DNA from 3 places in the Arthrobacter sp. FX8 genome. Region 1 is predicted to be linked to each of the others. Evidence: riboswitches for the same ligand, from Rfam matches in the RefSeq annotation. Region 1 holds a riboswitch; each other region holds the start of a gene.
What was found. Region 1 has a riboswitch for S-adenosylmethionine ahead of OUO20_RS15735 (DUF1737 domain-containing protein). Riboswitches for the same ligand answer to the same signal wherever they lie in the genome.

Region 1 (9,761 bases):
GAAGGACCTCATGTCCATGTTGCTGGAGCCCAGGACGGCCACCTCGTCGTCGATGGTGAAGTGCTTGGCGTGCAGCACGAACGGCGCCTTGTAGAGGTAGATCCGCACACCGGCCTCAAGGAGCGCCTCATAGTAGGAGCGCTGGGCGTGGTGGACCAGGAACTGGTCGCCCTTCTCGGACACGAACAGCTCCACGTCGACGCCGCGCTGCGCTGCCGTGGTGATGGCGTACAGCAGTGAATCGTCCGGAACGAAATAGGGGCTGCAAATGGAGATCCGGTGCTGCGCGGAGTAGATGAGCGTGTTGAAGAGCCGGAGGTTGTTTTCCGTGATGAACCCGGGACCGCTGGGCACCACCTGGGCCGTGACGTGGCCGGGCTCCGGATTCGCGGGGAGCTGCAACTGGTGTTCCAGGGATTCGTCGGTCTCGCTCAGCCAGTCGGTGGCGAAGACGACGTTCAGGGTGGTCACGATGGGCCCGCGCAGGCACGCCATCAGCTCCACCCACTCGCGGCCGGCCTTGCGGTGGCGCGGGTTGTTGTAGGACGGCTCGATCAGGTTCTGCGACCCCGTGAAGGCGATTTCGCCGTCGATCACCATGATCTTGCGGTGGTTGCGCAGGTCCGGCCGGCGCCACTGGCCATGGATGGGCAGGAGGGGAAGCATCCGCTTCCACTGGATCTTGCCGGCCCTCAGGCGCTTCAGCAGCTTCCGGTAGCCCTTGATGCGCAGCGTGCCGATGTGGTCGAACAGGAGCCGCACTTCCACGCCCCGCTCGGCGGCCTCTTCCATGGCCGTGAGCAGGTCGTTGGTGACGTGGTCGGAGCTCATGATGTAGAATTCGGCGTTGACGAACTTCTTCGCCTTCCGCACCGCGTGGGTCATGGCCAGGATGGAATCCGGGTAGCCGGGGATGAGGTCAACGGAGTTGTTGTCCACCATGGGCAGCGAACCCAGGGTGCGGTTGAGCTCGGCGGCGGACTTGACCCACTCGGGGCCGGGGTAGTCGCTGTCCACGTCCGAGAGGGCGGTGATGCCGGCCCGCACCCGGTCGTTGACCTGCTCCTGCTGGGCGCGGCGGCGGCTGGACAGCTGGAAGTTTCCAAACAGCAGGAACAGCGCGATGCCCACGAATGGGATAAAGAAGATGCCCAGGAGCCAGGCCATCGCCGTGGTGGGCCGCCTGTTGCCGGGGATGATGCCCAGTGCCAGGACCCTGATGACAAGGTCGGCGAAGCCCAGGAGCACCACAACCCACGTCGGCGCGGTGCCGGCAAGCGAAAAAGGCCACAACACGTCAATAACTCCCGGGGAGGTTGGGCCCCGGGGAACGGTTTCCGGCCGGGGCGCTCTGCCCAGCTTATCCGCGGTGCCGCACTAAGCTGGTGCCATGAGCTCTCCAGCCCCCGTGGTTCTCGTTTTCCTTGACCCCGCCTTCCCCGACGGCAGGGTGGCGGATGCCTCCCAGCCCCAGCTGCTGGTCACGGACCTTGGCGTCACGCGCGGTGACGGCGTGTTCGAAACCATGCTGGCCGTTGGGGGAACGGTGCGGAAGATGCAGGCCCACCTGGACCGGCTTGCCGGATCCGCCGCGGCGCTGGACCTGGACATCCCGGACCAGGATGTGTGGCGGCGCGCCATTGCCGCTGCCGTTGCCCGGCACCGTTCGGAGAACCCGCCGGCAGACCCGGCGGCAGATGAACTGGTGGTCAAACTGGTGGTGACCCGCGGCGTGGAAGGCGCGCCCGCCCCCACCGCCTGGGTCCAGGCCTCACCGGCCGGAGCTGCCGCCCGCCGCCAGCGGGAAACGGGCGTCGACGTCATCCTCCTTGACCGCGGCTACGACAGTGACGTGGCCGAACGGGCACCCTGGCTGCTTCTGGGCGCCAAGACGCTCTCCTACGCCGTCAACATGGCAGCGCTGCGCCACGCGCATAAACAGGGCGCCGACGACGTCATCTTCACGTCCTCCGATGGCCGGGTCCTGGAAGGGCCCACCTCCACGGTGCTGCTGGCGCATGTGGAGAAGTCCGACGACGGCACAACAGTGAAGCGCCTCATCACACCACAGCTGGACAGCGGCATCCTGCCTGGAACGTCACAGGGGGCTCTCTTTGCTGCCGCCAAGGCGGCGGGCTGGGAACTGGGCTACGGGCCGCTGGTGCCACAGGACCTCCTGGACGCAGACGCGGTCTGGCTGATCTCCAGTGTCCGCCTGCTGGCGCCCGTGAACCGGATTGACGGCAGGGAGATCGGCACCCCGTCTGTGCAAAAGGAGCTGACCACAGAACTGAGCGGACTTTTCGCCGGCATCCATTAGCCCGCAACAGGCAGGGCCGGCCCTTTTCCCGCCCCGGCATCACCCGTAAGGTGTGCACCATGGACTCGCACAAGCTGCCGATCGAAAAACTGTCCTTTGACGACTGCTGGGAACTCCTTGACACCGACACGGTGGGCAGGCTGGCCATCGTGGTGGACGGACATCCGGAAATCTTCCCCGTGAACTACGTTGTCCACCTGCGCAGCATCGTCTTCCGCACGGCACCCGGCTCAAAACTGTGGGACGCGAAAATGGAACGCCCTGCCGCACTGGAGATCGACGGCTACGACCCCACCACCGAACTGGCCTGGAGCGTGGTGGCGCGGGGCAATACCGGGATCATCGAAGACCAGGCCGTCAAAGATGCGGTGGACAGCCTTGGCCTGGAGCCGTGGCAGCCCGGCGAAAAGGCAAACTACGTCAGGCTGAACGCCAAGGCGCTGACCGGACGCAGGTTCCAGGTGAACCGGCCGGACGTCTGGAACACCCGCCTCCAGGACCGGCGCCGGGCGTCATTCGAATAGCGGCCGCTCAACGACCACGCCTTTACACGGCCGCTCCGTCAGGCGCTGGAGCCTGCCGCCTGCCGTGAAAGCTGGGCTTCCAGCCCGGACAGCAGGATGGTGAGCCCTTGGTCAAGCTCCTTGGCGCCGTCGTAGTCAGCCAACGCCGGCGCCAGCGCACGCAGCCGGGGGAATTCCTTCGCGGGCAGCCGGTGGAGCCCCAGCCGCAGCAGCACCTCGTTCTCTTCCGGGTCCACCACGTACTCCTGCAGTTCGTTCAGGAGGTGCCCGTAGAGGAAGCCGTAGTAGGCGCGGTAGACGTGCAGCGCATCCGCCGGCTCGAATCCTGCCGCCACCAGCAGGGTCAGGATCTGCTCCAGTGGCCGCAACGTGCCCAGCGGACGCATGCCCAGCGGCGTGGAGAGGGGCCGGGTCACCAGCAGGGGGACAACGTTGGGATGCTTGAGCGCCAGCATCCGCAGGTTGTGGGCGATGCTCCGCAGCTGCGCTTTCCAATCCGGGTCCTCCGGATGAATCGGAAGCTGGTTGAGCACCAGCTCAGAAACCCCGTCCAGCAGCGCGGCGCGGTTCTCGGCGTAGCGGTACAGGCTCATCGGGTCCCGGCCAAGCTCCTGCCCCAGGCGGCGCATGGTCAGTGCATCCAGTCCTTCGGCATCAACCAGTTCCAGGGCCTTGGCCAGCACGACCTCCCTGCTCAGCCTGGCCTTGGCGGGGGTGCGGCCGGAAGCGTGCGGGGGATTCATGGTGTTGTCCTAGCGGTGGAAGTGGCGGCCCGGATTAATCGAGACGGTTGCCTTACTTGTAGTCTACGAGTAAAGTCTACATCGTAGACAGGCGCTGACGACGCTGAGGCCCCGGATGCTTTTCACGGGACCCAACCTATAGATTCGATGGCCATGTGCAGGGCATCAAATCTTGCTGCTGTAGCCGAACGGCGGCGCCGAGCACTTAGCGAAGGGAAGCCATCATGGCACATTCGCAGTTCGATACTTTTCTCCACGAAGCCACCTACCCCGACCACGCCGCTGGTTCCAGCATGGACCGCGACCGCCTCTACGGCCTGTACACCAGCTGGTGCTTCCTCAACCAGCAGCCGGCCGGCACCGAGTCCACCTTCTGGGCAGCCATGAAGCACCGGATCCCGCCGCGCCGCAACGGGCTGCGCATGAAGGGTCCTGCCGCTGCGGACTACATCATGACCAGCTACCCGGGCCTCGTCTGAGACCCCCGGATTCGTAAGAGGCCACCGGGCAGCCGGGTGGTACATGATCAAATGCTGTGGCACGCCCGTGCCGCAGCGTTTTTCATGCCCCCGGCTAGGTAGGGATGATCCGGAAGAGGAACCTGGTGCGGACCATCACCCAGAGCAGCCCCAGGACCACGGCGTAGGCCACGGTGTTGAGGAGGATGCTTTGCTGCTGCAGGGCCGGGATGTTGGCCACGACGGCGATCAGCACCACGTGCATGATGAAGACGTACAGCGTGGCCCGGCCCAGCGGGACCAGGAACCAGTCCAGGGCCCGGTCCACCGGTTTCCAGTAAGCACCGAGGAATGCGTACGCAGCCACCACCAGGACCAGGACGTTGAGCAGCCGGCCCGGGGCCAGGTATGTCCGGCCGAAGAAGGCGTCATACATTGCCCGGTAGGACGCATCCGGCAGAAGCGCCAGTCGGACGTCATAGGCGTTGGCCAGGTAGGGGTTGCCCCAGGACAGGAAGGCCAAAGCGAATGCTGCCGTGGTGCAGGCAACCACCACCCACGTGTGGCGCGACAGCCACGCTGTGATGCTGCGCCGATGGTAGCCCGCAACCAGCCCAAGCACGAAAAGCACCTGCCACACCAGCAGCGGGAAGGAGTCCTCGAACTGCGAGGGCAGGATCCGGAACCTGGTCATGGCACCTGCCGCATACACGGCAACCGACACCGCCACGACCCAGATGGCCTTTCCGCGGTTCAGCGCCGCGAGGATCAGCGGGCTGACCAGCAACAGCACCACATAGAGCCCCATGACATTGAACTGCCAGGGACCGAACTGCAGCAGCACGATGGCCGGAAGCACCTGGGGCGGGACGGGGAACTGGAACAGCGATGACATGCCCGAATAGAGGTCGTAGGTCCGGCCGGCCCCGTTGTGCCCGGCGCCACCGGTCCCCTGGTCCACGAACGTGGTCAGGGCCTCGGTGTGGAAGAACGGGAGCAGGGACAGAAGGAAGACGCCGATCAGCACGGCCAGCGCCGTCAGGTAGAGCTTGCCGGCGCGGCGGGTCGTGAGGTCGACCACCTGCCCGAAGTCCTCCCTGGCCTTGGGTCCGTACACCATGCCCACCACCAGTCCGGAGAACAGGACGAACAGTTCCGCACCCGACACGAAGCCCACGGCCTCCTGGGTGAGCAGCTGGAACAGCGATGCCATGCCCAGGTGGTTCACCACCACAAAGACGATGGCCATCCCGCGCAGCAGATCGATGCGCGAGTCCCTGGCGGAGGGATCCTGGTAGCCCCAGGCCGTGGCTGCGTTGATCCGGCGGGGTATCTGCCACAGGGCCACCAGGAGGATGGCCATGGCGGCGGCAACAGTCCAGGCGGCAGCCCCGGAGAGCGTGTTGGCCCGGACGTAGGTGCTCCCGGATGCCACTTCGGTGACCGGCCCGGTGACCATTGGCGATGCCTTCAGCCTGTCCAGGGCCGCTTTGGCGATGCCCGCCTGTCCCGTGAGCAGCCAGCTGATGCTCGCCACGCCGGTATCCCTGGTGCTGGTGCGCTCGTCCCAGACAACGGCGGCCGTCCCGGCAAAAGCTGGGGAAGTGGCAGTTCCCACCACCTGGTCCCACCAGCCCGCCTTGATGTCCGCCTCCTGCGCGCCGCCGGACGCGGGGCTGTAGAAAGCAGAGGTCTGGAGGAGGAACGGCTTGTTGCGCCCCTCGGAATAGGTGCCGTAGAAGTTTTCGCCGCCGGAGGCCGTCAGCATGTCCTGGAGCTCGCCGGCCCTCGGCTGGGAGTTGACGGCGGGGCCGCCGGCCGTGTCGTCGTGATAGGCGGCCAGCCCCGCCCAGTCCACTGCGTCGTCGCCCGGGTAGTAAGGGGCGTAGGCGCTGTCGCTTGAGTTCCAGGCCCCGTCGCCGTTCGTGTCCAGGAGGGAAAAGCCTTCGGTTCCGGGCTGCGGGGCATCCCGGTTGCGGTCAAAGGGGTAGTCCTTGCCCAGGTAAGGCGCCCACACCAAGGTGGCCCGGCCGCCGTCGTACTTCTTGAACGCTGCCGCCACAGCCCTGAAGGCCTGCCGGTACGCGGCGGGCTGCTGGCCCCAGGCCACCCAGCTTGCATTCATGTCCGGGGCGAACCGGATCAGCAGCTGCCCCTTGAACCCGGACGTAAGGTCGCGCACCTGCGCTGCGAATGCTTCCGCTTCCGCGGTGCCGAGCTGGTCCAGGGGCACTGACGGCTTCACCGTGAGCAGGGCGTGGGCGCCTAGGGACGCGGCCTGCTGAAGGAAGCCGTCAAGGTCGTTCCGTTCCGAATCGCGGTAGGGGATGGTGATGTCGTGGCCGAAGACGGCCGGACTGGCACCAAGCCGGCCGCTGAAGCCTGCGGCGGTGTCCTCGCCCCACTCGAGCACCGCGCCCAGCCAGGGCTTTCCCTTCTCCGGCGCAGCGTCCGCCGCATGCGCCGGCGCAGCCGCCAGCAGGGCAAGGAGGCTGACGATGGCCGCGGCCAGGAACGCCCCGATGGACGGCCGGCGGGTCCCGCGGATGGCGGCCTGGTGGCGCGATGTGTTTGCCCGCATGCTGACAGGACCCCCGGTGCTCATTGCTGTGACGACGGGGCGGCGCCCCGGTAAGAACTTTATCGGCCCCGCGGCCCCGGGCGGCACGTGGCGGGCCGCCCACCTGCGGCGATGTCCGCCGTCGCGCTTTCCTTCAACCCCGCGCCTCCCTTCAGCGCTGCTCAATTACGGAACATGACGACGGCGGCGGTGCGGCTTGGCGCGGCAGATGTTACGTTTTTGGGGAGTAATGAGTACCGGTGTGAAGCCCTGACTGGCCGGTCGGCAACCCTCCCTTTCGCGGCGGGGTGCCTCAGGTGAATACTCGGCATATCGACCGATTCGAGCTGCAAGCGTGAAAGAAGGAGATCCGTCGTGTCTGACGCACCTGCCCCTGACGAAAAATTGTCCTACCGCCTGATCACCGGCCCGGATGACCGTTCATTCTGCGAGCGGATCTCCACGGCCCTGGCCGACGGCTATGTGCTGCACGGCAGCCCGGCAGCCACCTTCAATGGCACCAGCGTGATCGTGGCGCAGGCAGTGGTCCTTCCGGCGGCAATCGCCTCGGCCGATGCCGCGGTTGCCACCGCAGTGGATGAACTGGACGCCGAATTTGAAGGCGAGTTCGACGGCGAGGGCCACGCATGAGCTACGCGGGAGACCTCACGCCCCAGGAAGCATGGGAGAAGCTGGAACAGGGCGCCATCCTGGTGGACGTCCGCACCGAGGGCGAATGGGCCCACATCGGCATTCCGGACACCAAGGCCACGGACAACGACCCCCTCTTCATCCAGTGGACCTTCCCCGGCGGCATCCCCAACCCCGACTTCATCAACGACCTCAGCCAGCAGGCGCCCGAGGACCGTTCAACCGAACTGGTGTTCCTGTGCCGCTCCGGCCAGCGGTCCATCGCGGCAGCCATCGCGGCCACCCGGGCCGGCTTCACCTCCTACAACGTGCTGGAGGGCTTTGAAGGCGAGCCGGACCGCTATGGCGAACGCACCGTCAACGGCTGGAAAAACCGCGGCCTTCCCACCAACCTCGGAAAGAACTAAGTGACCTTCAACCAAGACGCCCCCGGCTGGAACCCCGACACCCAGGCTGTCCGTGGCGGGCTGGACCGCACCAACTTCCAGGAAACGTCCGAGGCCATTTTCCTGAACTCCGGCTTCGTCTACGAATCCGCGGCAGCAGCTGAACGCGCCTTCACCGGCGAGGACGAACGCTTTGTCTACTCCCGCTACGGCAACCCGTCCGTGGCCACCTTCCAGGAGCGGCTCCGGCTGCTGGAAGGCACCGAAGCCTGCTTCGCGACGGCGTCGGGCATGTCCGCGGTGTTCACCGCGCTTGGTGCCCTGCTGGCTGCCGGCGACCGGGTGGTGGCCGCCCGGTCGCTGTTCGGTTCGTGCTTCGTGATTTTGAACGAGATCCTTCCCCGGTGGGGCGTGGAGACCGTCTTCGTGGACGGGCCGGACCTGGACCAGTGGCGCGAGGCCCTCTCCAAGCCCACCACCGCCGTCTTCTTCGAATCCCCGTCCAACCCGATGCAGGAGATCGTGGACATCGCCGCGGTCAGCGAACTTGCGCATGCCGCCGGCGCCAAGGTGGTGGCGGACAACGTCTTCGCCACTCCCCTGCTGCAGCGCTGCGGTGACCTGGGCGCCGACGTCATCGTCTACTCCGGCACCAAGCACATCGACGGCCAGGGCAGGGTCATGGGCGGCGCCATCCTGGGCACCAAGGAGTTCATCGACGGTCCCGTGAAACAGCTAATGCGCCACACCGGGCCCGCACTCTCGGCGTTCAACGCCTGGGTCCTGACCAAGGGCCTGGAGACCATGAGCCTGCGCGTGAACCATTCCTCCGCCACGGCGCTCCGGCTCGCAGAGTGGCTGGAAGAACAGCCCGCCGTGAGCTGGGTGAAGTACCCGCTGCTCAAGTCCCACCCGCAGTACGACCTGGCGGCACGGCAGATGAGCGCCGGCGGTACGGTCCTCACGCTTGAGCTGGCTCCCTCCGGCGGGCGCTCCGGCAAGGAAGCGGCCTTCGCACTGCTGGACGGGCTGCGCATCATCGACATCTCCAACAACCTTGGTGATTCGAAGTCCCTGATCACGCACCCCGCCACCACCACGCACCGCGCCATGGGGCCGGAAGGGCGAGCCGCCATTGGGCTCAGTGACGGCGTGGTGCGGCTCTCGGTGGGGCTCGAGGACCCGGAGGACCTCCTCCGCGACCTGGAACAGGCACTCAAGCAGATCTAGCCGCGCGGGAAGCCCTAGCTCCTCTGGGTCCGGGCGACGCGCTTCCTCACTCTCGATGCGCAGATTCCCTGGCGCGCACCAAATATGGGCCGCGAAGAGGAATCTGCGCGTCGGGAATGGATATGCGCATCGAAGGTCAGCTCTGGCGGACCCGCAGCAGTTCGGGCGTGCCCTCCACGTCAGCAAGGTCCAGGGCATCCCGCATGGTCACGTTGACGGCCTGCCGCACCACGGCGCCGAACCCCATGTCCTCCGGGGGCGGTCCCGCCAGCGCCTTGTCCCGGGCGCGGCGCTGTTCGGCGGCTCCCGTTCCGCGGGCGATGATGTCCTCCACCCCCTGCCGTGCCAGTGCCAGTTCCCCCTGTTCGGACAGGACGGGAGCCAGGTAATCCACCAGGGACCGGACCACGTCCGCGGCCGGTGCGGGCCGGAAATTCCCAAAATCCAGGAGTTCACCGCTTAGCCCGGCGCTGCTGGCCTGCCACGAGGCCATCCGGAGGAGGACGGTGGGAACCGGCGCAGGATCCACGTCGGCCTGCCATTCCCTGCTGGCGGATTCCACCAGCGCCCGGACCAGCACGGCAATGAGCGCTGCATCCTCGGCACGAAGGCAGACGTCCGCCACGCGAACCTCGACGGTGGGGTGGTTGCGGGACAGCCGGGCGTCGAAGTACAGCATGCCCTCATCGAGCATGACGCCGCTTTCCAGCAGCCGCGTCACCACGCGCCGGTAGGCAGGGTACGTCCCGTAAATACCGGCCGGGCCCGCCGTGGGCCACCGGTTCCAGGCCTGGGTCCGGTAGCTTTCAAACCCGGTTGGAACGCCGTTCCAGAAGGGCGAATTGGCGCTCAGGGCCGTCAGCACTGCCAGCTTGTCGCGGATCCGGTC
Region 2 (9,761 bases), 2.0 Mb from region 1:
TGACGTCGGCGGCTCCAGCGAGGCGCGCTGCCATGACGGCTGACAGGCCCACGGCTCCGAGGCCGAACACCGCTACGGACTGCCCCGGACTGACAGCCGCGGTATTCAACACTGCACCCATTCCGGTGAGCACGGCGCAACCAAACATCGCGGCAACCGTGTCCGGGACGTCGTCGTCGATCACCACCACCGATTCCCTTGCCACCACTGCGTAATCGGCGAAGGCCGAGACGCCAAGGTGGTGGTTGATCCGTTCCCCTGCCGGAGTCCGCAGCAGTGCCGGCCCGCGCAGCAGGTCGCCGGAGCCATTGACCTCTGCTGCACGGTGGCAGAGGGCCGGCCGGCCGGCCAGGCACGCACGGCACCCGCCACAGCTCGGCACGAAGACCAGCACCACATGGTCGCCGACGGACACGTCGGACACGCCGGCCCCCACGGACACCACCCGACCCACCGCCTCGTGGCCCAAGGCCATGGGCAGCGGCCGGACGCGGGAACCGTCCACCACCGAGAGGTCCGAGTGGCAGAGGCTGGAGTACGTGATGGCAACACCAAGCTCACCGGCGCGGGGCTCCGGCTGCGCCAGTTCCTGCACCAGCAGCGGAGCGGCCTCGGAGTAGGTCTGCTTCCCGTTGCCGGCCCCCGTGGTGGGGGCGGCGGGAACGGTGGAGTACAGGACGGCGGCTTTCACGGATCCTGCTACTTCTTGCGGGCGGCAAGGAGGTCGGCGGTGCCCTGGGCGTCGGCGGCGTCCACGTCGTGCAGCGAGATGCCGCGGGTTTCCTTCAGGAAGTAGACCGCGACGGCGGTAATGGCGCAGGCGATCAGCAGGTAGACCGCCACGGGGACGGAGGACTTGTAGGCGCCCAGGAGCGAGGCGGCGATGATCGGGGCCAGGGATCCTGCAACGATCGACGTCACCTGGTAGCCCAGGGAAACCCCGGAGTAGCGCATCCGGGTGGGGAACATTTCCGCCATGATGGCAGGCTGCCCGGCGTACATGAAGGCGTGGAACACCAGGCCGATCATGATGGCCGCCAGGATGATGGCATCGTTCTTGGTGTCCATCATGGGGAAGGCGAAGAAGCCCCAGGTGGCCCCCATGATGGCGCCGGCCATGTAGACGGGCCTGCGGCCAAACCGGTCCGACAGCTTGCCGACCATGGGCACGACGGCGAAGTGCAGGGCGTGGGCAAGGAGCAGCAGGAGGAGGATGCGGGTGGTGTCGGCCTGGACCACGGTTTTCAGGTAGGTGATGGAGAACGTGACCACGAGGTAGTACAGGATGTTTTCCGCCAGGCGCAGGCCCATGGCGGTGAAGACGCCGCGGGGGTAGCGCCGGAATACCTCAGCGACGCCGTAGCCCTTGTGGCCGGCTTCGACCTCTTTGCGGGCTTCGAGGAAGATCGGTGCGTCATTGACCTTGGTGCGGATGTAGTAACCGATCAGGACGATCACCGCGGACAGCCAGAACGCTACGCGCCAGCCCCACCCCAGGAAGGCGTCCTGGGTCAACGTGGAGGACAGGGTGAACAAGACGGCGGTGGCAAGCAGGTTTCCCAGCGGCACTGCCGACTGTGGCCAGCTGGCCCAGAAACCGCGGGATTTGCTGGGGCTGTGTTCGGCCACGAGGAGGACGGCGCCGCCCCACTCGCCGCCAACGGCAAAGCCCTGGGCGAACCGGAGGACCACCAGCAGTGCGGGAGCCCAGTAGCCGATCTGCTGGAACGTGGGCAGGCAGCCCATGAGGAAGGTGGAGACGCCTACCAGGATGATGCTCAGCTGCAGCAGCTTCTTGCGTCCGAACTTGTCGCCGAAGTGGCCAAAGACGATGCCGCCGATGGGGCGCGCCACGAAACCGACGGCATAAGTGAGGAAGGCGGCGATGATGCCATCCAGTTCTGTGCCGGCGTTGGGGAAGAAGGCCTTTCCGAACACCAGGGTGGCAGCCGAGGCGTAGAGGAAGAACTCGTACCACTCAACAACGGTTCCGGCCATGGAGGCCGTAACCACTTTCTTAAGGCCTGAAGCCTTGACGTCGGTTTCCTCTGTGCGCCTTGCGGCGGAGCTTTCCGTACTCATGCGAACTCCTTCGGCGTCGTCGTCGACACCACGGGGACCAATCAATGGCGGCCGGGTGTGATGCACACCACGAACGCACCGGATTCGATTGAGTATGGTCTGCCTGCGGTGCAACCTCAACGCCGATTAGTGCAGAAGGCATCTGCAGGAATGCACATGCGGGGCGCTAGGCCAGGAAGCTGCTCCGGAGCTGGCTGCCCAGCTGCCCGATCTCTGTCAGGAACCCGTCGTGCCCGATCGGCGCCTGGATGACGTGCACGTCCACGTCCCCCGGCAGGGCCTGGGCCAGCTCACGGGACTGCGACGGGAAATACAGCCGGTCCGAATCCACGGCGGCCACGAAGAACCTGGCGGTGGACCTGGCCAGGGTTTCGGCCAGGGTTCCGCGGCCCCGGCAGATGTCATGGCTCATCAGCGCCTCGGTGAGGGCGATATAGCTGTTGGCGTCGAAGCGCTTCACGAGCTTGCTGCCCTGGTGGTCCAGGTAGCTTTCCACCTGGTAGCGGCCGCGGGCGGCCAGAGCCTCACCCTTCAGGGGCGACTCCGGCGCCTGGGGTTCCCGGCCGAAGCGGCCTTCCAGTTCAGCCGCGGACCGGTAGGTGATGTGGGCAATGCGCCGGGCAAGTGCCAGCCCGGCTTCCGGGCAGGGGCCGCCATAGTAGTCGCCGCCGTTGAAATGTGGGTCCTGCCGGATGGCCAGGGTCTGGGCCTGCGCGAAGGCGATCTGTTCCGCCGTGCTCGCGGCACCCACGGAGATGACGGCGCAGCGCTGCACCCTCTCCGGGTAGGTCACTGCCCATTCAAGGGCGCGGGCGCCGCCCATGGATCCGCCCAGGACAGCGAACCAGCTGCTGATGCCCAGCTGGTCAGCCAGCCGGGCCTCTGCCACCGTGCTGTCCCGCAGGGTGACCAGGGGGAAGCGGGAGCCCCAGGGGGCTCCGTCCGGGGCGGCCGAGGACGGGCCCGTGGACCCGTAGCAGCCGCCCACGATGTTGACGGACACCACGAAGAACTTGTCCGTGTCCACGGGAGCGCCGGGACCGGCCAATTGTTCCCACCAGCCTTCTTCGTCCGTGTCACCGCGGGTCACGTGGGTGCTGCCGGTCAGGGCGTGCTCGATCAGGATGGCGTTGCTGGCGTCGGCGTTGAGCGTGCCCCAGGTTTCGTAGGCCAGCGTGACGTCCGGGAGGTATCCCCCGGCTTCAAGTTCCAGCCCTCCGATGGAGGCGTAGCGGACAATTCCGTGTTCGGGGATGGTGGTTCGGGCGACGGTAACCGTCATGGCAAGACCTCTTCTACGCGCTTGCCTGCCGTCGTCTGACCGGCAGGCCAGGTCCTCACCCGGGGCACCCCACCGCGGATGGAGGGTTGCCGGCCAGCAAGCCGGGGCTGTCACTGGCACTCATGACCTGGTTCGAGTGTACGAAACACCCCCGCTCCAGGCCAAGAGTGTGACTGGTTGTGACTTCCCCGCTTGCCGGCCCTCCCGGCGTCAGCCCTGGCGCGCTTTTAGCTCTGGGCGCCTTTGGCAGCGCGGAAACCCGCTTCCAGGTCGGCCAGGATGTCATCGATGTGCTCCAGGCCAACAGAGAGCCGGACCAGTCCCGGATTCACCCCGGCCACCGCTTGCTGCTCCGGCGAGAGCTGGCTGTGGGTGGTCGACGCCGGGTGGATGACCAGGGAGCGGACGTCGCCGATGTTGGCCACGTGGGAGTGCAGCTCCAGGGCGTCGACGAAGCGCTTGCCCGCCTCCGCTCCGCCGGCAAGGTTGAAGGCCACGACGGCGCCCGTTCCCTTGGGCCCGTACTTGCGGCCACGCTCGTACCAGGGGCTGGAGGGCAACCCGGCGTAGGCGACGGATTCGACGTCGTCCCGTCCTTCCAGCCAGCGCGCCACTTCCGTGGCGTTGGCAACGTGGCGTTCCACCCGCAGGCTCAGCGTCTCCAGGCCCTGGGAGATCAGGAAGGCGTTGAAGGGGAAACCGCCGAGCCAAGGTCGCGCAGCAGCTGGACGCGGGCCTTGAGGATGTAGGAGAGGTTGGCACCCAGCGCACCGTCGGCGCCTAGGTCGCGGGCGTAGACCAGGCCGTTGTAGGTGGGGTCCGGGGTGTTGAAGCCGGGGAACCGTTCAGGGTCCTTGCCGAAGTCGAATTTGCCGGAGTCCACGATCACGCCGGCAATTGCGGAGCCGTGGCCGCCCAGGTATTTGGTGGCGGAGTGGATCACGATGTCCGCACCCCACTCCAGTGGGCGGATCAGGTAGGGCGTGGACAGGGTGTTGTCCACGATCAGTGGCACGCCTGCCTGGTGGGCCACCTCGGAGATGCCTTCGATGTCCAGGACGTCCTGGCGGGGATTGGACACCACTTCACCGAAAAAGAGCTTGGTGTTCGGCTGGACGGCGTCGCGCCACTGGTCCAGGTTGTCGGGATCCTGGACGAAGGTGACCGAGATGCCGAACTTCTTCAGGGTGTGGGCGAACAGGTTGTACGTTCCGCCATAAAGGCTGGGGCTCGCCACAATATGGTCCCCCGCCTCCGCAATGTTCAGCACCGCGAACGTCTCGGCGGCCTGGCCCGAGCTCAGCAGCAAAGCGGCCAGGCCTCCCTCAAGGCTGGCGATCCGCTGTTCGACGGCATCCTGGGTGGGGTTGCCGATCCGGGTGTAGATGGGCGCAAGTTCGGCGAGGGCAAAGCGGTTGGCTGCGCTTTCGGCGCTGGGGAACACGAAGGACGTGGTCTGGTAAATGGGGAGCGCGCGGGCTCCGGTGGCACTGTCGGGCTCCTGGCCTGCATGGATCTGGCGGGTTTCGAAAGACCATCCGTTGGACATCTCAGTCTCCTATGACATGGGCCCGGAATGCGTGGGGCAGTACGGGCCGCGCTTGCTTCCGGCTCTTGCCGGACAGCCAGGTCCTCACCCGGGGCACCCCACCGCGGGTGGAGGGTTGCCGGCCAGCGAGCCGGGGCTTGGCGCTGGCGCTCATGACCTGCGCCCAGTCTAGGAACGGGGTAGTCGCCGTGGACAGCATTGTGACGAACAAGGTCGCCCTGCATGGCTTTCGAGCCGCCACAGGTGGGCCGCCCCGCACCCGGCCGGGGACGCCGCCGTCGTCCTTCTTGCCCATGTTCCCGGCCCTTTTCCCGGCCGCCTTTCCAGTAAGGGTACCCTTAGCTGAGAGCCGGATCACAAAGTGCCAAGATGTTGCCATGCGCATGGATCACGTCTCTTACGCCTGTGAACAAGATGGCCTCGCGGCCACTACCGAACGTATTTCATCTGCCCTCGGCGTTGAGGCAGTGAAGGGCGGGGTGCACCCCCGGTTCGGAACCCGGAATATGATCATCCCGCTCGCCGGGCACAAGTACCTGGAAGTCGTAGAGGTCCTGGACCACCCGGCTTCGGACAAGGCACCGTTCGGACAGGCAGTGCGTGCCCGTTCCGCGGCCGGTGGTGGCTGGATGGGCTGGTGCGTCGAAGTGGACGACCTCGCCCCGTTCGAGGCACGCCTTGGCCGCGCCGCGGTGAACGGCAACCGCAAGTTCCCGGACGGCCGGGAGCTGGTCTGGAAACAGATTGGCATCCTTGGCCTTATCGCCGATCCCCAGGTGCCGTACATGCTCAAGTGGGAAGGCGACCCGGCACTGCACCCGTCCAACGCCTACCCCAGCAATCTTAAGATGAGCTGCCTGACCATCGCCGGCTCCGCGTCCCGCGTGACCGAGTGGCTGGGTGAACCGGTGGAGAAGCCGCTTGAGGACGTTGCGGTGGAGTGGGTCGCCCCGCACGGAACTCCGGGCATCCTGTCGGTCACGTTTGAAACCGCCAACGGAGCCGTCACCATCTGACGCTCCACCCCAGCCTCCCGGAATGTCCGGGAGGGGGTTCGCCGGGCCAGTACCCGGATCAGCTTCGGCCGCCATCAGGTGGTGACAACGGCGTCACTACCCGATGGCGGCCGAATTCATTTAAGTGGCTGCTTCCTACATCGCTGCGATCCAGGTCTGAATGTCGGTGCCTCGCTGGATGATGTGGGTATGGGAATCGGCACGGATGTTGGGGTGGTTTTGGAGGGTGTTTCTGTCTCTGTTGCTGCCCTCGATGCGCTGGACCGTGAGGATCATATCCTTGCCGCCGGGACCGGTGTTGGCGCTGACGTGGATGTGCTGCAGCGGCGCTATGAGCTCCGGCTGGAACGGCTGGAGGCAGTCTCCCGGGTCGAGGCTCAGCTCGCGGCGGTGAAGGCCCGTGACGCGGCAGAAGCGGTCGAAATCCAGCAGGCACTGCTTGCCCCCGACGCCCCGGTGAATGAGCGCATGTTTTCGGAGATGTCCGCGGTGGAGGAGATCGCCGGAGTCCTTAGCATCAGTTCCGCGGCCGCGGGTGCTTTGGTGGAACAATCCCGCCGGGTGGGTTCCCTGCCGCCGCTCCTGGGCGCCCTGTCAGCCGGTGACCTGTCGTGGCAGCATGCCAGGATCGTCGCCGATGAAACCGAGGGGCTCACCCCCGACGGGGCTGCTGCCTTGGTGGCGCACTTCTTCGACCCCGACGCCCCCAACCCCGCCCGCGGCGCCGCGCCCGGCGAACTCGTCCCCGCCCGGTTCCGCGCCAAGGTCCGCGCCTGGCGGGAACGCCACCACCCCGAAACCCTCGCCAAACGCCACGCCAAAGGCGTCGCGGACCGGCGGATGGAATACACCCCGGACCGCGACGGCATGGCCTGGCTCTCGCTCTACCTCCCCGGTGACACCGCCTGCGCCATCTGGAACCGCACCACCGCCACCGCCCGCGGACTCCAGGGCCCTGACGAGCCCCGCACCCTCACCCAACTCCGCCCCGACATCGCAGCATCATTCCTCCTCGGCGCAGGAACCCCTGCGGGCGAGGCTGCCGGGAGTAGTGCGGATGTTGGACGAGCTCCCACTCCGCGGGCCGATGTCCTGGTCACCGTGCCGGTCTTCGCGCTGCTCGGGCTGACCGATGAGCCGGCGGTGCTGGACGGCCTGGGCCCGATCCCGGCGTCGATGGCACGGAGGCTTGTCGCGGACGGGGCGGAGTCGTTCTACCGGGTCCTGGTCGACCCCCGCGACGGGGCACCACTGGAGATCGGACGCACCCGCTACCGGCTCCCCGAAACCATCAAACAATGGATCCGCATGCGGGACCGGAAATGCACCTTCCCCGGCTGCAGCAACCACACCCCCGACAACCACACCGACCACCTCACCGCCTGGGAACACGGCGGCAGAACAGACATCCGGAACCTGGCCCAGCTTTGCCCCAAACATCACCGTTTGAAGCACGCCCGCGCCTGGACCCCCGACCCCGCCACCAACAACGGACCGCCCGGCTGGACCTCACCCACCGGCCGCCACTACAACCCCGAACACCACGACCCCCAACCAACCCACTGGCCGCCAGGAATAGTGCCGCTTGCCGCCGTTCCAGCCTGGCCGGAACCGGAAATGGAAGAACCGGAAGTGGAGGAACCCGACGGCGACAACCTGCTGGACCCGGAGGACCTTTTCGCTGCTGATGCCCTCTGGGACGACTTCTACGCGAAACCCTTCGTGTTGCCACCAGACCCACAAGCAGACTGGCCGTTGCTGCTGACGCTGATGTGACAGCAACAAGCATGGCTGGAGCCGCGCAGGCTGGTGTCCCGGGTCCTACCCCAACCCCATGGCTTTGCCGAACAGGCTGAAGCCAACGAAGGCCACGATATCCAGCAGGGCGTGGGCGATGACCAGTGGCATGACCCGGCGGGTCCGGGTGTACAGCCAGGCAAAGACCACGCCCATCACGGCGTTGCCAATGAAGGGACCAAAGCCTTGGTAGAGGTGGTAGCTGCCGCGCAGCACGGAGCTCGCCGCAATGGCCAGCGGCATGCTCCAGCCGAACTTGCCAAAGCGGTCCAGGAGGTAGCCCACCACAATGACTTCCTCAAGCACGGCATGCCGCATGGCGGACAGGATGAGGACAGGCACGGTCCACCAATAGGCATCCAGGGCGCTGGGGATGATGGCGGTGGTAATTCCGAGCGCCCGGCCGGCCGCATAGAGACCCAGCGAGGGTACGCCGATCAGTCCAGCCAGTCCGAGGCCCTGGAGCAGATCCCTGCCGGGCCGGGCAAAATTGAACCCCAGTTTCTGAAAGGCAGAGCGGGAGGTGCCCGCCTCGCCCGGCACTGCCTGGCGCTGGTCCGTCAGGAAGTAGAAGACCAGCAGCACGGGCACCAGCGCAAAGATGATGTCCAGCAGCTGATATGTGAGGTCGAAGTATTCGCGGGTGCTCTGGGAGCGGTTCAGGGTGGACGTGCCCTCGGCAAGCGGGGCGCGTGTCATCTTGTCCAGCAGCTGCACCACGGAGTAGACAGCCGACTGGCCCAGGGACAGGCCCAGGACGATCCATACTTCGAGCCGAAGGCGACGGCGGGAGGAACCAGCATGTTCCCATCTTGCCTTCAGTTTCTGGATCCGGCCTGATGGAGCGGCTGGTGTCCGCAGTCGTAAGCGGGCAGCGGTGCGCCGCCGGAGGAGCCCGGTGCCGACTGTTCGGGTCAGGCGGGCGCGACAATCACTTCCGTGCCGTTGGCTTCAAAGGCAGCCTTGTCGCGGGGCGAGATGCCGGCATCGGTGATCAGCCGGGTGAAGTTGTAGCCGTCCATGGTGGCGAAGGCCCGCACGCCCACTTTGGAGGAATCGGCCAGGACGTAGGACACCCTGGCCCTGCTGGCCAGCAGCGCATTGACGGAGGCCTCCCCTCCCCCGTGTTGGTGGGCCCGACTTCGGGATCGATGCCGTTGACGCCGATGAAGGCGATGTCCAGCACCACCTTCTGCATGATGATGTCCGTATAGGGCCCCACCAGTTCATAGGACCGCGGGTTGAGGATTCCACCGGTCACCATCACCTTGATGTTGGGCCGTACGGCCAACTGGCCCGCGATGTTGATGGCGTTGGTAACCACGGTGAGGGTGGGCTGGTTGGAGGGGGCGTTCAGGTCTTCCCGGGTGGCCAGGATCTGGGCGAGCGCTGTGCTGGTGGTCCCTCCGCACAGGCCAATCACAGCGCCGGGCCGGATCAGCGCCGAGGCGCACTGCGCGATTTGTTCCTTGGCTTCGGCGTGGTCGTCGCGGTTGTAGCGGCCGGGGAGGTCGTAGGCCAGGGCACCGGTGGTGGCGCCGCCGCGGGTACGCGTCAGCAGCCGGCGTTTGGCGAGGCTGTCCAGGTCACGCCGAGCGGTGGCCGGGGATACGTTGAGGGTGCTGACAATCTCGTCGACCTCCACCTGGCCGGTTCTGGCCAGCAGGTCAAGAATCGCGGTCAGCCGGTCAGTGCGCGTCATGCAAGCGGGGCCTTTCCGTACATCAGCCACCACGATCGATGACGTTTCCTGATTATAACTCAAGGAAAACAGTCAGGAACAATCAAAAAACGGTATGGACCTACCGCTCCCTGGCTCCGGCCCGCCACACAGCGTACGTCAATGGCATGCCGGGACGGTAAGCGAGATGCGTTGCGGACGGGGCGTTGAGCAGGTGCAGGTCGGCGCGGTGCCCGACGGCGATGGACCCCACGGCGCGTTCACCATCCGCATCGCGCCCGCTTTCCTTGTGCAACGCCAGTGCGCCGCCATAGGTGGCGGCGCGGACGGCCTCATGCACGCTCAGGTGCATCT
Region 3 (9,761 bases), 1.3 Mb from region 1:
CGGTCATGCGTGTCGCGGCAGCGGTTACGCCCCACGTGGCAGCCATCGAGATGACCGCGAATAGGGGCAACGGCAGGGTGAGGGTGGGCGCCGGCTCGGCCGTTCTCTTCACGGAGGACGGATACCTGCTCACCAACTCACACGTCGTGGCAGGCACCCGGCACGGTTTTGCGGTGTTTGGAGACGGGAGCCGGATGGAACTGGAACTGGTGGGAGCCGACCCCTTGTCCGATCTAGCAGTCGTCCACGGTTCGCGGCCCAAGGTGCCACCTGCTCAGTTCGGCGCGGCCGAGACCCTGCGCGTGGGCCAGCTTGTGATTGCCGTCGGAAACCCACTGGGCCTGGCGGGGTCAGTCACCGCGGGCGTGGTCAGCGGTTTGGGCCGGGCCATTCCAGTCTGGGCGGGCGGCAACAGGAGGGTGATCGAGGACGTTATCCAGACGGACGCAGCGCTGAACCCAGGCAACTCCGGTGGAGCGCTGGCGGACACGCACTCCAGGATCGTCGGCATCAACACCGCAGTGGCGGGCGCCGGGCTGGGGCTCGCCATACCAATCAATGCCACCACCCGCAGGATCATCTCCGCGCTCCTGTCAGACGGGAGGGTACGCCGTGCCTACCTGGGCCTTGTCAGCACGCCCATCCAGCTCAACCCCAGCGCTGTGATCCGCAGCGGGCTGCGCGAAGGGCTCCGCGTCGTGGAGGTCCTGCCCGGCTCGCCGGCGGACAAAGCAGGCCTTGCCGCGGGTGACATTATCGTCACCGCCGGAGGCCGTCCCGTCAGCAACGCCGAAAGCCTGCAGCGGCTCCTGTTTTCCGATGCCATCGGCGAGCCGCTGGACGTGAAGGTACTCCGCGACGGCACCGAGCTGCACCTCACCGCCGTCCCGGAAGAAATGACAGGCAACGGCGCAGGATAATGCCCGACGCCGGACCGAAGGTCCCCGGGGCACGTCACCTGGGCGGGCCTAAGGACGGAGCGGAGGCGCTTCCACGTCCGCGATGCCCACGAAACGGGTCCCCACGCCGTCGTACTCGCTGCGGACGCACCCGGGGCGGACGGCGGGAACATCGGAAGGCGCATGATGGCTGCATACCACGTAGGTGAAGTCCGGCCACCACTTCTTGGGCCGGGCCGCCTCCTCATAGCCACAGACGGCGCATTCCAGGTGCACCCACACCGGCCGCTTGCCCGTCCGGTTGGCGCGCGACTGCACCAGCCATGGCGGAGGATTGTCGAGGATGGCGCGGAGTTCGGCCTCCGTCATCCACTTCGGCAGGCCGTGGCGCTGCGCCATCTCAAGGGGAACATCAAGGGTTATTGCGGCGTCGCGTCTGCTGATCATCACCTTCCACCATACGGGAGGCCGCCAAATCGCCGGCCGGGCCCCCAACGGGAACAGCGTCGCTAGGAAGCCAGTGCACTGCCAGCGGCCGCGGCAGCAAAGCCAAGGCCCAGGTTAACCGCCACGTTCAGGGCCGCGGCGCCGAACCGTGCTTCGCTGAGCAGGCGGATGGTGGCGGTGGTCCACGAACTGAAGGTGGTAAGTCCGCCGGCCAGTCCGGTGGCCAAACCCACCTGCCATTCCGCGCCCAGTCCCAGCCCGGCGGTCAGGCCGTGTGCCAGACCGATGATGAAGCAGCCGACGACGTTGACCAGCAGGGTGGCCCAGGGCCAGTGCAACGCCGCACGGCCATCGGTGCGGACGCTGCGGATGCTGCTGTGGTGTGCGAACCAGCTGTCGATCCCGAACCGCAGCAGCGCCCCGGCCACGCCAAACACTCCCACCAGGGCTGCCGTGATCATGCCGGGCCCCGGTTCCGGGCGATGAGCCTTCCGGTGCGCCAGCCCAGGCCTGCCGCCGAAAGGCCGAGCAACAGCGACAAGCCCAGGTAAAGGAGCCATACGGGGTGCTCACCCGCGCGTGCCAACTGGCCGGAGGCGAAAATGACCGCGGAAAAGGTGGTGAAGGAACCCAGCAGGCCCGGCCCGATGCCGGCGCGCAGCCAGAAGGCCGTGTGCGGGCGTGCCATCCAGACGGTGGTCAAAGCCGCGAGGACGAAACTGCCGCTGATGTTGATGCCCAGCGTGGCCCACGGGACCGAACCGGGCGCGTCCGGAAACGCCAGGCCCAGCCCGTAGCGCAGCTCACTGCCGATCAGTCCGCCGGCGGCGACAGCCAGCCAGGCACGGGCGGTGGGCAACGCCACGTCAGAGCCCGTCCAGGGCGCAGCCGGCATGCGGCGCGTCGCTGGAGACCCAGAGCGCCGAGGCGATTTCCTCAGCGAAATCGTACTCACGGGCGCCGCCGGGACCACCGATCCGCACCACCAGGGCTCCGCCGAAAGGCCGCCGTCCCACCACCTCGACGTCCGCATCAAGGTCGATGGCCTGGGCGGCCAGGTAGCGCAGCAGTTCCGGGTTGTCGTCGCTGATCCGGGTGATCCTGCCGGTATGTCCCTGGTCCAGCTCGGCGAGGAGGTGCGCGCGCGGCATCAGCACCTGCCCGTCCGCCGTGGGGATTGGATCGCCGTGCGGGTCACGCTTCGGGTCCCCGAGCTTGGCGGCGACCCGTTCGATGAACGTGTCCGATACGGCGTGTTCGAGTTGTTCAGCCTCATCGTGGACTTCGTCCCAGCTGTATCCGAGCCGCTGGACAAGGTATGTCTCGATCAGCCGGTGGCGCCGGACCATGGACAGCGCCAGCCGCAGGCCGGCCTCGGTCAGCGTGACGGCGCTGTAGGGCTTGTGGTCCACCAGGCCCTGGTCCTTGAGTTTGCGGACCATTTCCGAAACCGAGGAATTTGCCACCCCCAGCCGCTGTGCGAGCTGGGAGGACGTGATGGGCTTGTCCTGCCATTCGGTAAAGGAATAAATGACCTTGACGTAATCCTCGATCGAGGAGGAGGGCGCGCTGGTCTTCACGAATCCAAGCCTACCGGCTCTGCAGGCGCCATACGGGATGCGCCGTCATGCCTTGACGGCCCGCCAAGCCAGGGTGAGGTAGGGAAGGTCGATTTCCTGGTCAGGGGTGTAGGCAAGGTGTTCGTGCAGGTACCAGTCCAGGTTGGCCAGGACCTTGGCCCGCGTTGACTCGCCGGCCCGGAGGTAGTAGCTGCGGGATTTAGTGAGTTCCATCAGGTCCGTGGTGTCCACTGTGTCCTGCCAGTGGGTGACATGCCCTTCGAGCCCCTGGAACTCCGGGCCGATGACGGGCTTGTGCCCCGGCCGGTAGACGTCGCCTGCGTGCATGATCCGGGAGAGCCGGTGCACCCAGGGCACTGAGGTGTCCAGCTGGTTCCACACCAGGCCGAGGGTTCCGTGCGGGCGCAGCACGCGGGCCAGTTCGGTGCTTGCCGCCAGGGCGTCGCACCAGTGCCACGCCTGGGCTACGGTGACGACGTCGAAGCTGGCGTCGGGCAGGCCTGTCGCCTCGGCAGTCCCCGGCATCGCCGTGGCAGCCGGGTAGTGTTCCGTGAGCTGGGCGAGCATGTCCGCCGAGGGGTCCACGGCCGTGACGTCCAGCCCCATGTCCAGCAGCAGCGCGGTGAACTTTCCGGTACCGGCACCAACGTCGAGGGCTTCATGGGCGTCGGCGGGCACCAGCCACCGGGCTGACTCCTCAGGGTAGCCGGGCCGGACGCGCTGGTAGTGCCTGCCGCCGTCCTGGAAGCTCTGGCCCAGTTCCCTGCGCCGCCCGTGATCAAGCTTGGGGCCACCCCGAACCACGCGTGGCCTCCTTCAGCTGACGTCCTGCGGTACCTTTCGAATTTACCGCATTCCCCTGACGCGCGGTCAGCCGGCTGAAACAGGAGTGGCGGTTTCCGGCGTCAGTCGTCGATGCAGGGCGCTGCGCCGGCTGTTCCAGGGGTGTTGGGCGCCCAGTGCGGGTAGGTGCGGGTGTCGTTGGCAGGGACCCAGCGGCCTGCGTCCACCACGTAGTCCCAGCCCAGCCCGTTGCTCCGGAGCGCCTGGATGCCGGCCAGCAGGCGCTCGGCATCTTCCAGGCGCGAACCGACGCCGAAGCTGGCGCGGAGGGAACCGGACGGCAGGCCCAGGCGCTTCAGCAGGGGATGGGCGCAGAAGCGCCCGTCACGCAGGCCCACGCCATGCTCTGCCGAAAGGTACGCCGCCACCAGTCCTGCGTCGTAACCCTCGACGGAGAAGTTGACCACCCCGATGGTGTCCGTTTCGGGGTTGGTGTCCTTGAAGATCTGGTGAACCGTGACGCCGTCGATCCGCTGGAGTCCCTCCACCAAAAAGGAGCGGATGGCGGACTCGTGGGCGTGCCAGCGTGCCTGGTCCAGGCCTGCAATGACCTGGGTGGCGCGGGCCAGCGTGGCGGCCCCCAGGACGTTCGGCGAGCCCCCTCATGGCGGGCCGGGCCGGTGGCCCAGCTGACGCCGTCGAGCCTGGCTTCCTTGACGGCGCCGCCGCCGGCGAGGTGCGGGACGCCGGCGTCCAGCCAGTCCGGGCGCCCCACCAGGACGCCGGCGCCGAAGGGCGCGTACAGCTTGTGGCCTGAGAAGGCGAGGTAGTCGACGTCATCCGCGCTGATGTCTATGCGGCGGTGCGGCGCGAGCTGGGCCGCATCCACCACGATCCGTGCGCCATGTTCGTGGGCCAGCGCGGCCAGCGCCCGGATGGGGAGGATTTCGCCGGTCACGTTGGAGGCCCCGGTGACCGCGACCAAGCTGACACCGCCCTGTCCAAGCTCGGCACGTACGGCCTCAAGGGTGCCGGTGATGGTGTCGGCGGCGACGATGCTGCGGTGCGGGACGCCCTGCCACGGCAGGAGATTGGCGTGGTGTTCGATGTCCAGGTACAGCACTTCGCCGTCGTGGCGGCCATCGGTCACGGGAAGGCAGCCGGCCAGCAGGTTCAGCGAATCCGTCGTGTTGCGGGTGAAGATGACCGAATCATCCGGGCGGCCGCCCACGAAATCCCTGACGATGCTGCGCGCGTTCTCGTACACGGAGGTGCTGATCTGGGATGCGTATCCTGCCCCGCGGTGGACGCTGGCGTAGTAGGGGAGGATCTCATTCAGGTAAGCGGACACTACGGACAGTGCCGGGGCGGAGGCGCCGTAATCGAGGTTGGCGTACCGCACGTGGCCGCCCGAAATCAGGGGCGCCTGGATTTCGGCGCCGGTGACGGCAGCGAGCGGCCGGCCGGCTGCGGCGTGGCGTGCATGGGGGACGGCAGCTTCGGCAATGACGGGCTGGGGGAGACGGTGGCAGTTGTCACAGAGACCTCACTTGGTACAGGACTCCGGCATAGTGGAATCCGCGCTTGCCGCATCCGCTCCGGACCGGCCTGGTCGTCACCCGGGGCACCCCACCGCGAATGGAGGGTTGCCGGCCAGCAAACCGGGGTTTTGCGCTGGCACTCGTGACCTGCATAAAAGCGTAGGACATGGGGCGGCCAGGACTGAAGCCGCGGCAATTGTTAAGGGCTTTGTTACGCGCCCCCGAATAAACGACGCCGGGCACCTGCCTTGGGAGGTGTCCGGCGTCGCATTATTCGTTCAAACGTGGAAAGCGCGTGAGTTACAGCAGATCGTCCAGGTACGGGTTCAATCGGTGCAGGACCTCCGAGTGCAGGATTGAGTTCGTGGCCAGGGCGTTCCCGCCGAACGGGCCGTCCTCGCCTTCCAGGGATGTGAACCGGCCGCCGGCCTCCACCACGATCGGCACCAGGGCAGCCATGTCATAGAGGTTCAGCTCGGGTTCGCAGGCGATGTCCACGGAGCCCTCGGCCACCATGCAATACGACCAGAAATCCCCGTAGGCCCGGGTCCGCCAAACGTCCTCGGTAAGGCCGAGGAACTCGTCAAGGTTTCCGCGTTCCTTCCACCCGCCCAGGCTGGAGTAGGAGAGGGAGGCGTCGGAAAGCTTCGACACGTTGGACACGCGGAGGCGGGTGGCGGCGGCAAGGGACCTGCCCATGTACGCGCCCATGCCTTTCGCCGCCCACCAGCGCTTGCCCAGGGCCGGGGCGCTGACGACGCCCACCACCGGTTCGCCCTCATCCACGAGGGCGATCAGCGTGGCCCATACGGGAACGCCGCGGACAAAGTTCTTGGTTCCGTCAATGGGGTCGATGATCCAGCGCCGGGAACCGTGGCCGGTGCTGCCGAATTCCTCGCCCAGGACGGCGTCGCGGGGGCGTGAACGGGAGAGCTGGCCCCGGATGGCTTCCTCGGCGGCCTTGTCCGCGTCGGTGACCGGCGTCAGGTCCGGCTTGGTCTCAACGTGGAGGTCCAGGGCCTTGAAGCGGCTCATGGTCTGGTCATCCACGGAGTCGGCCAGGACATGGGCCAGGCGCAGGTCATCGTTGTAGCTCGAAGCGGGTTGGATCATGGTTCCAAACTACCGTCTGTGGACGGTTCTGCCGGGAGAACGCGTCAGTTGACGCTGCCGAGCTCCTTGGTTTCCTGTGCTTCCATCCTCGGGTCCGTACCAAGCAGGCGCCGCAGCGAGGCCAGCCGGGCCGCGCCGGTGGGACCTGCGTGTCCGCCTGCCACCCAGTCGTCGAGGCCGCAGTTCACTGCGGTTGCGGTGTGCTTGCAGCCCCGTTCGCAGTTCTCGATGCCGGGGAGAGGTCCGGGAAGGAGCGCAGGATGCGGTCAGGGTCCACGTGCGCCAGGCCAAAGGAACGGATGCCGGGGGTATCGATGATCCAGCTGCCGGGAGGCGCGTCCGCCAACCGCAAGGCAAGGGCCGACGACGACGTGTGGCGGCCGCGCCCGGTCACGGCATTCACGCCGCCGGTGGCCCGCTCGGCGCCGGTCAGGGCGTTCACCATGGTGGACTTGCCGACGCCGGAGTGCCCCAGCATAACGGTGACCTTGCCATCGAGATGGTCCCGCAGCGCCGCCACTGCGGCGCTGTCCAGCCGCGCCGAGAGCCCGTCATCGGACCGGGCATCGATTCCCGACGCCTGCGCATCCGCCGTCTTGCTGATGATCACCGGGAAGTCCAGGTGCGTGTAGTTGGAAAGCAGTTCCGCGGGGTCTTTGACGTCGGCCTTGGTGACCAGCAGGATGGGTTCGATTCCGGCGTCGTATGCGGCCACGAGCGCGCGGTCGATGAACCCCGTGCGGGGTTCCGGGTTGGCGGCAGCCACCACGATCACCAGTTGGTCGGCGTTGGCCACCACCGCGCGCTCCACGGGGTCGGTGTCGTCGGCGCTGCGGCGCAGGAGGGTGTGGCGGTCCTGGATCTTCACCAGCCGGGCCAGCGTGTCCGGCGCGCCGGACACGTCCCCCACGAGCGAGACGAAGTCGCCTGCCACAACGGGCGAGCGCCGAAGTTCCCGGGCGCGCGCGGCAATGACAACGCGCTCATTCTCCGAGTCCTCGTCCACTACCGCGGTGTACCGCCCGCGGTCCACCGTGATGATCCGTCCGGTCACGGCGTCGTCGTGGCTGGGGCGGTCTTTGGTGCGCGGCCGGGAGCCCTTCTTGCTGGGACGGATCCGAACGTCCGATTCGTCCCAGGAATCAGTGCTCCGCGCCACTGCCGCGCCCTTCCGGTCCGGCGGCGGACCCTTCTCCCTGGGCCAGCATGCCGGCCCACAGCTGCGGGAAATCCGGCATGGTCTTGGCCGTGGTGCCGATGTCCTCCACCTGGACGCCTTCGACGGCGAGTCCCAGGATTGCGCCGGCCGTGGCCATGCGGTGGTCGGCGTAGCTGTGGACGACGCCGGCGTGCAGCCGGGCGGGCCGGATCACCAGGCCGTCGCTGGTTTCCTCGGCGTCGCCGCCCAGCCGGTTGATCTCCGATACCAGGGCCGCGAGCCTGTCCGTCTCGTGTCCCCTCAGGTGGGCGATGCCGCTGAGGCGGGAAGGCCCCGTGGCAAGGGCACACAGGGCCGCGACCGTGGGAGCCAGTTCACTGGTGTCCGCGAAGTTGCCGCCCTTGATCTCCGGGCCGCCGGTGACGGTCAGGACACCGTCAGCCAGGGTGACCGAGGCGCCCATGCTGGCCAGGATTCCGCGCCACAGGTCTCCCACCTGCTGCGTTTCATCAGGCCAGTTGGGAATCCGTACGGTGCCCCGCGTGGCCAGGGCCGCGGCCAGGAAGGGCCCGGCGTTGGAAAGGTCCTGTTCAATCCGCTGGTCGAAGGCGCGGATGGGTCCCGGCGCCACCACCCAGTGGTTGGGGACGGAGTCGTCCACTGAAACGCCGGCACCGCGCAGGACGGCCACTGTCATGTTGATGTGGTCCAGGCTGGGTACCGGCTTGCCCACGTGTTCCAGGTGCAGGCCGTCGTCGAACCTTGCGCCCACCAGGAGGAGGGCGGAGACGAACTGCGAGGAGGCGCTGGCATCGATCACCAGATGGCCGCCGCGGACTGCGCCGTTGCCTTCCACCACAAAGGGAGCGACGACGGCGCGCTGCCGTCTTCGGCGGAAACGGCCACGCCCAGGGCTTTGAGGGCCTCGATGATGGTTCCCATGGGGCGCTTGCGGGCGTGGGGATCGCCGTCGAACACGCTGGCTCCGTTGCGGAGCGCCGCCAGCGGCGGAACGAACCGCATGACGGTGCCGGCAAGTCCGCAGTCGATCCTGGTGTGGGACGCGGCCGCTGCCGCCGGCAGCGGAACCACCTCCAGGTCGGGCCCAAAGGCACCGTCCCCGGGCACTTCGGTGATGACGGCACCGAGCTGCCGCAGTGCGTCGACCATGAGTGCGGAGTCCCTGGAATGCAGGGGGCCCGCAGCCGGGACGGGCCGTCCGCGAGGGCTGCCAGGACCAGGTACCTGTTGGTCAGGGACTTCGATCCGGGCACCGTCACGGTGGCGTTAACGGGCCGGGACGCAAAGGGTGCGGCCCAGTGCTGGACAGGCGTTCCGGACCCGTCCCGGGTGGCAACTGCTGCGGTCATTCGTGTTTATGCTCCCGTAGCGTGTTCGACGGCGCGGCGCACGGCCTTGTCCGCCTTGTTCAGCTTCTTGGTGGTGGTCCTGCGCGCGTCGGCGGCCAGGTGCGAGGCGTTCCGACGGGCATCGGCCGCCAGGTGCTCGGCGCGCCAGGCCAGGCCGGGCTTGCCGGCGGTGTCCACGGAAGCGAGCAGGGCGCCGCCGCTCAGCGAGAGGTTCTTGAGCAGCTGGTTCCGGCGGCTTTCGCGGCCTTCCTTGCTGCTGATATCCGCGCTGCGCCATTCAACGAAGGTGTTCAGGAGCGAAATCACCGTCAACAGGCCCGCGGAGAGCCGGGAAAACTTGCCAAGGCCGAACAGGACGCCGGCCCCTACCTGGGTTCCGCCAATCACACGTGCGAGGGTGGTTTCGTTCGCCTGGAAGGGAAGCGAGGCTGCAGCCTTACGCAGCAGCGGTGAGAGCTGCTGAGCGGTGTCGTCTGCGTTCCTGAGCTTATCCAGTCCGGCGAGAACGAAACTGGAGGCGAGCATGGGCCGTGCGAGCGTGCGGACAAAGGACATGGATTTCCTCCTGGATGGACGAGCCGCGCCGAGCGGCGGAGTCGGTCCTAGTCTTGCACTTTTGGGGAATATTTGCCCGTGGGAGGCGGTTATGGCAAACAGGTCCGCAACAGGGGCCTGACAATCATTCACCCGAAACAGAGCGGAGTTGGCCCTTGGGGAAGGTGTTGGACGGAACCAGGCAGGCGGGCCCGGTGGCAGTGGACAAGCTGGCCTCGGAACCGCCGGAATACGGCACGCCCCGGGCAGGGAGCCTGACAGTAGACTTGAAGGCAATGAACACCCTGGATCCGGCCGTTACGGCCATGTATGAG

Region 2: another riboswitch for S-adenosylmethionine. It lies ahead of metX (homoserine O-acetyltransferase MetX); the one in region 1 lies ahead of OUO20_RS15735 (DUF1737 domain-containing protein).
Region 3: another riboswitch for S-adenosylmethionine. It lies ahead of OUO20_RS09545 (aminotransferase class V-fold PLP-dependent enzyme); the one in region 1 lies ahead of OUO20_RS15735 (DUF1737 domain-containing protein).

What each region holds. Positions count from the first base shown of each region.
Region 1 covers NZ_CP113505.1:3,354,772-3,364,532, forward strand. The annotation lists gene cls (cardiolipin synthase) at 1-1,296, opposite strand, end outside; gene OUO20_RS15710 (aminodeoxychorismate lyase) at 1,391-2,320, shown strand; gene OUO20_RS15715 (pyridoxamine 5'-phosphate oxidase family protein) at 2,380-2,844, shown strand; gene OUO20_RS15720 (TetR/AcrR family transcriptional regulator C-terminal domain-containing protein) at 2,883-3,587, opposite strand; gene OUO20_RS15725 (hypothetical protein) at 3,812-4,066, shown strand; gene opgC (OpgC domain-containing protein) at 4,161-6,626, opposite strand; SAM riboswitch class IV at 6,852-6,967, shown strand; gene OUO20_RS15735 (DUF1737 domain-containing protein) at 6,981-7,256, shown strand; gene OUO20_RS15740 (rhodanese-like domain-containing protein) at 7,253-7,663, shown strand; gene OUO20_RS15745 (O-succinylhomoserine sulfhydrylase) at 7,664-8,872, shown strand; gene OUO20_RS15750 (glutamate--cysteine ligase 2) at 9,009-9,761, opposite strand, start outside.
Region 2 covers NZ_CP113505.1:767,887-777,647, reverse strand. The annotation lists gene OUO20_RS03495 (zinc-binding dehydrogenase) at 1-691, opposite strand, end outside; gene OUO20_RS03490 (MFS transporter) at 700-2,082, opposite strand; gene metX (homoserine O-acetyltransferase MetX) at 2,249-3,364, opposite strand; SAM riboswitch class IV at 3,377-3,492, opposite strand; partial or broken gene OUO20_RS03480 (bifunctional o-acetylhomoserine/o-acetylserine sulfhydrylase) at 3,592-4,913, opposite strand; SAM riboswitch class IV at 4,957-5,071, opposite strand; gene OUO20_RS03475 (VOC family protein) at 5,291-5,929, shown strand; gene OUO20_RS03470 (HNH endonuclease signature motif containing protein) at 6,119-7,705, shown strand; gene OUO20_RS03465 (CPBP family intramembrane glutamic endopeptidase) at 7,751-8,446, opposite strand; partial or broken gene OUO20_RS03460 (DeoR/GlpR family DNA-binding transcription regulator) at 8,641-9,428, opposite strand; gene OUO20_RS03455 (amidohydrolase family protein) at 9,529-9,761, opposite strand, start outside.
Region 3 covers NZ_CP113505.1:2,080,260-2,090,020, reverse strand. The annotation lists gene OUO20_RS09575 (S1C family serine protease) at 1-920, shown strand, start outside; gene OUO20_RS09570 (hypothetical protein) at 969-1,346, opposite strand; gene OUO20_RS09565 (fluoride efflux transporter FluC) at 1,409-1,807, opposite strand; gene OUO20_RS09560 (fluoride efflux transporter FluC) at 1,804-2,241, opposite strand; gene OUO20_RS09555 (metal-dependent transcriptional regulator) at 2,213-2,926, opposite strand; gene OUO20_RS09550 (class I SAM-dependent methyltransferase) at 2,972-3,730, opposite strand; partial or broken gene OUO20_RS09545 (aminotransferase class V-fold PLP-dependent enzyme) at 3,832-5,248, opposite strand; SAM riboswitch class IV at 5,285-5,398, opposite strand; gene hisN (histidinol-phosphatase) at 5,551-6,363, opposite strand; partial or broken gene rsgA (ribosome small subunit-dependent GTPase A) at 6,408-7,522, opposite strand; partial or broken gene aroA (3-phosphoshikimate 1-carboxyvinyltransferase) at 7,506-8,892, opposite strand; gene OUO20_RS09525 (DoxX family protein) at 8,899-9,447, opposite strand; gene OUO20_RS09520 (sigma-70 family RNA polymerase sigma factor) at 9,723-9,761, shown strand, end outside.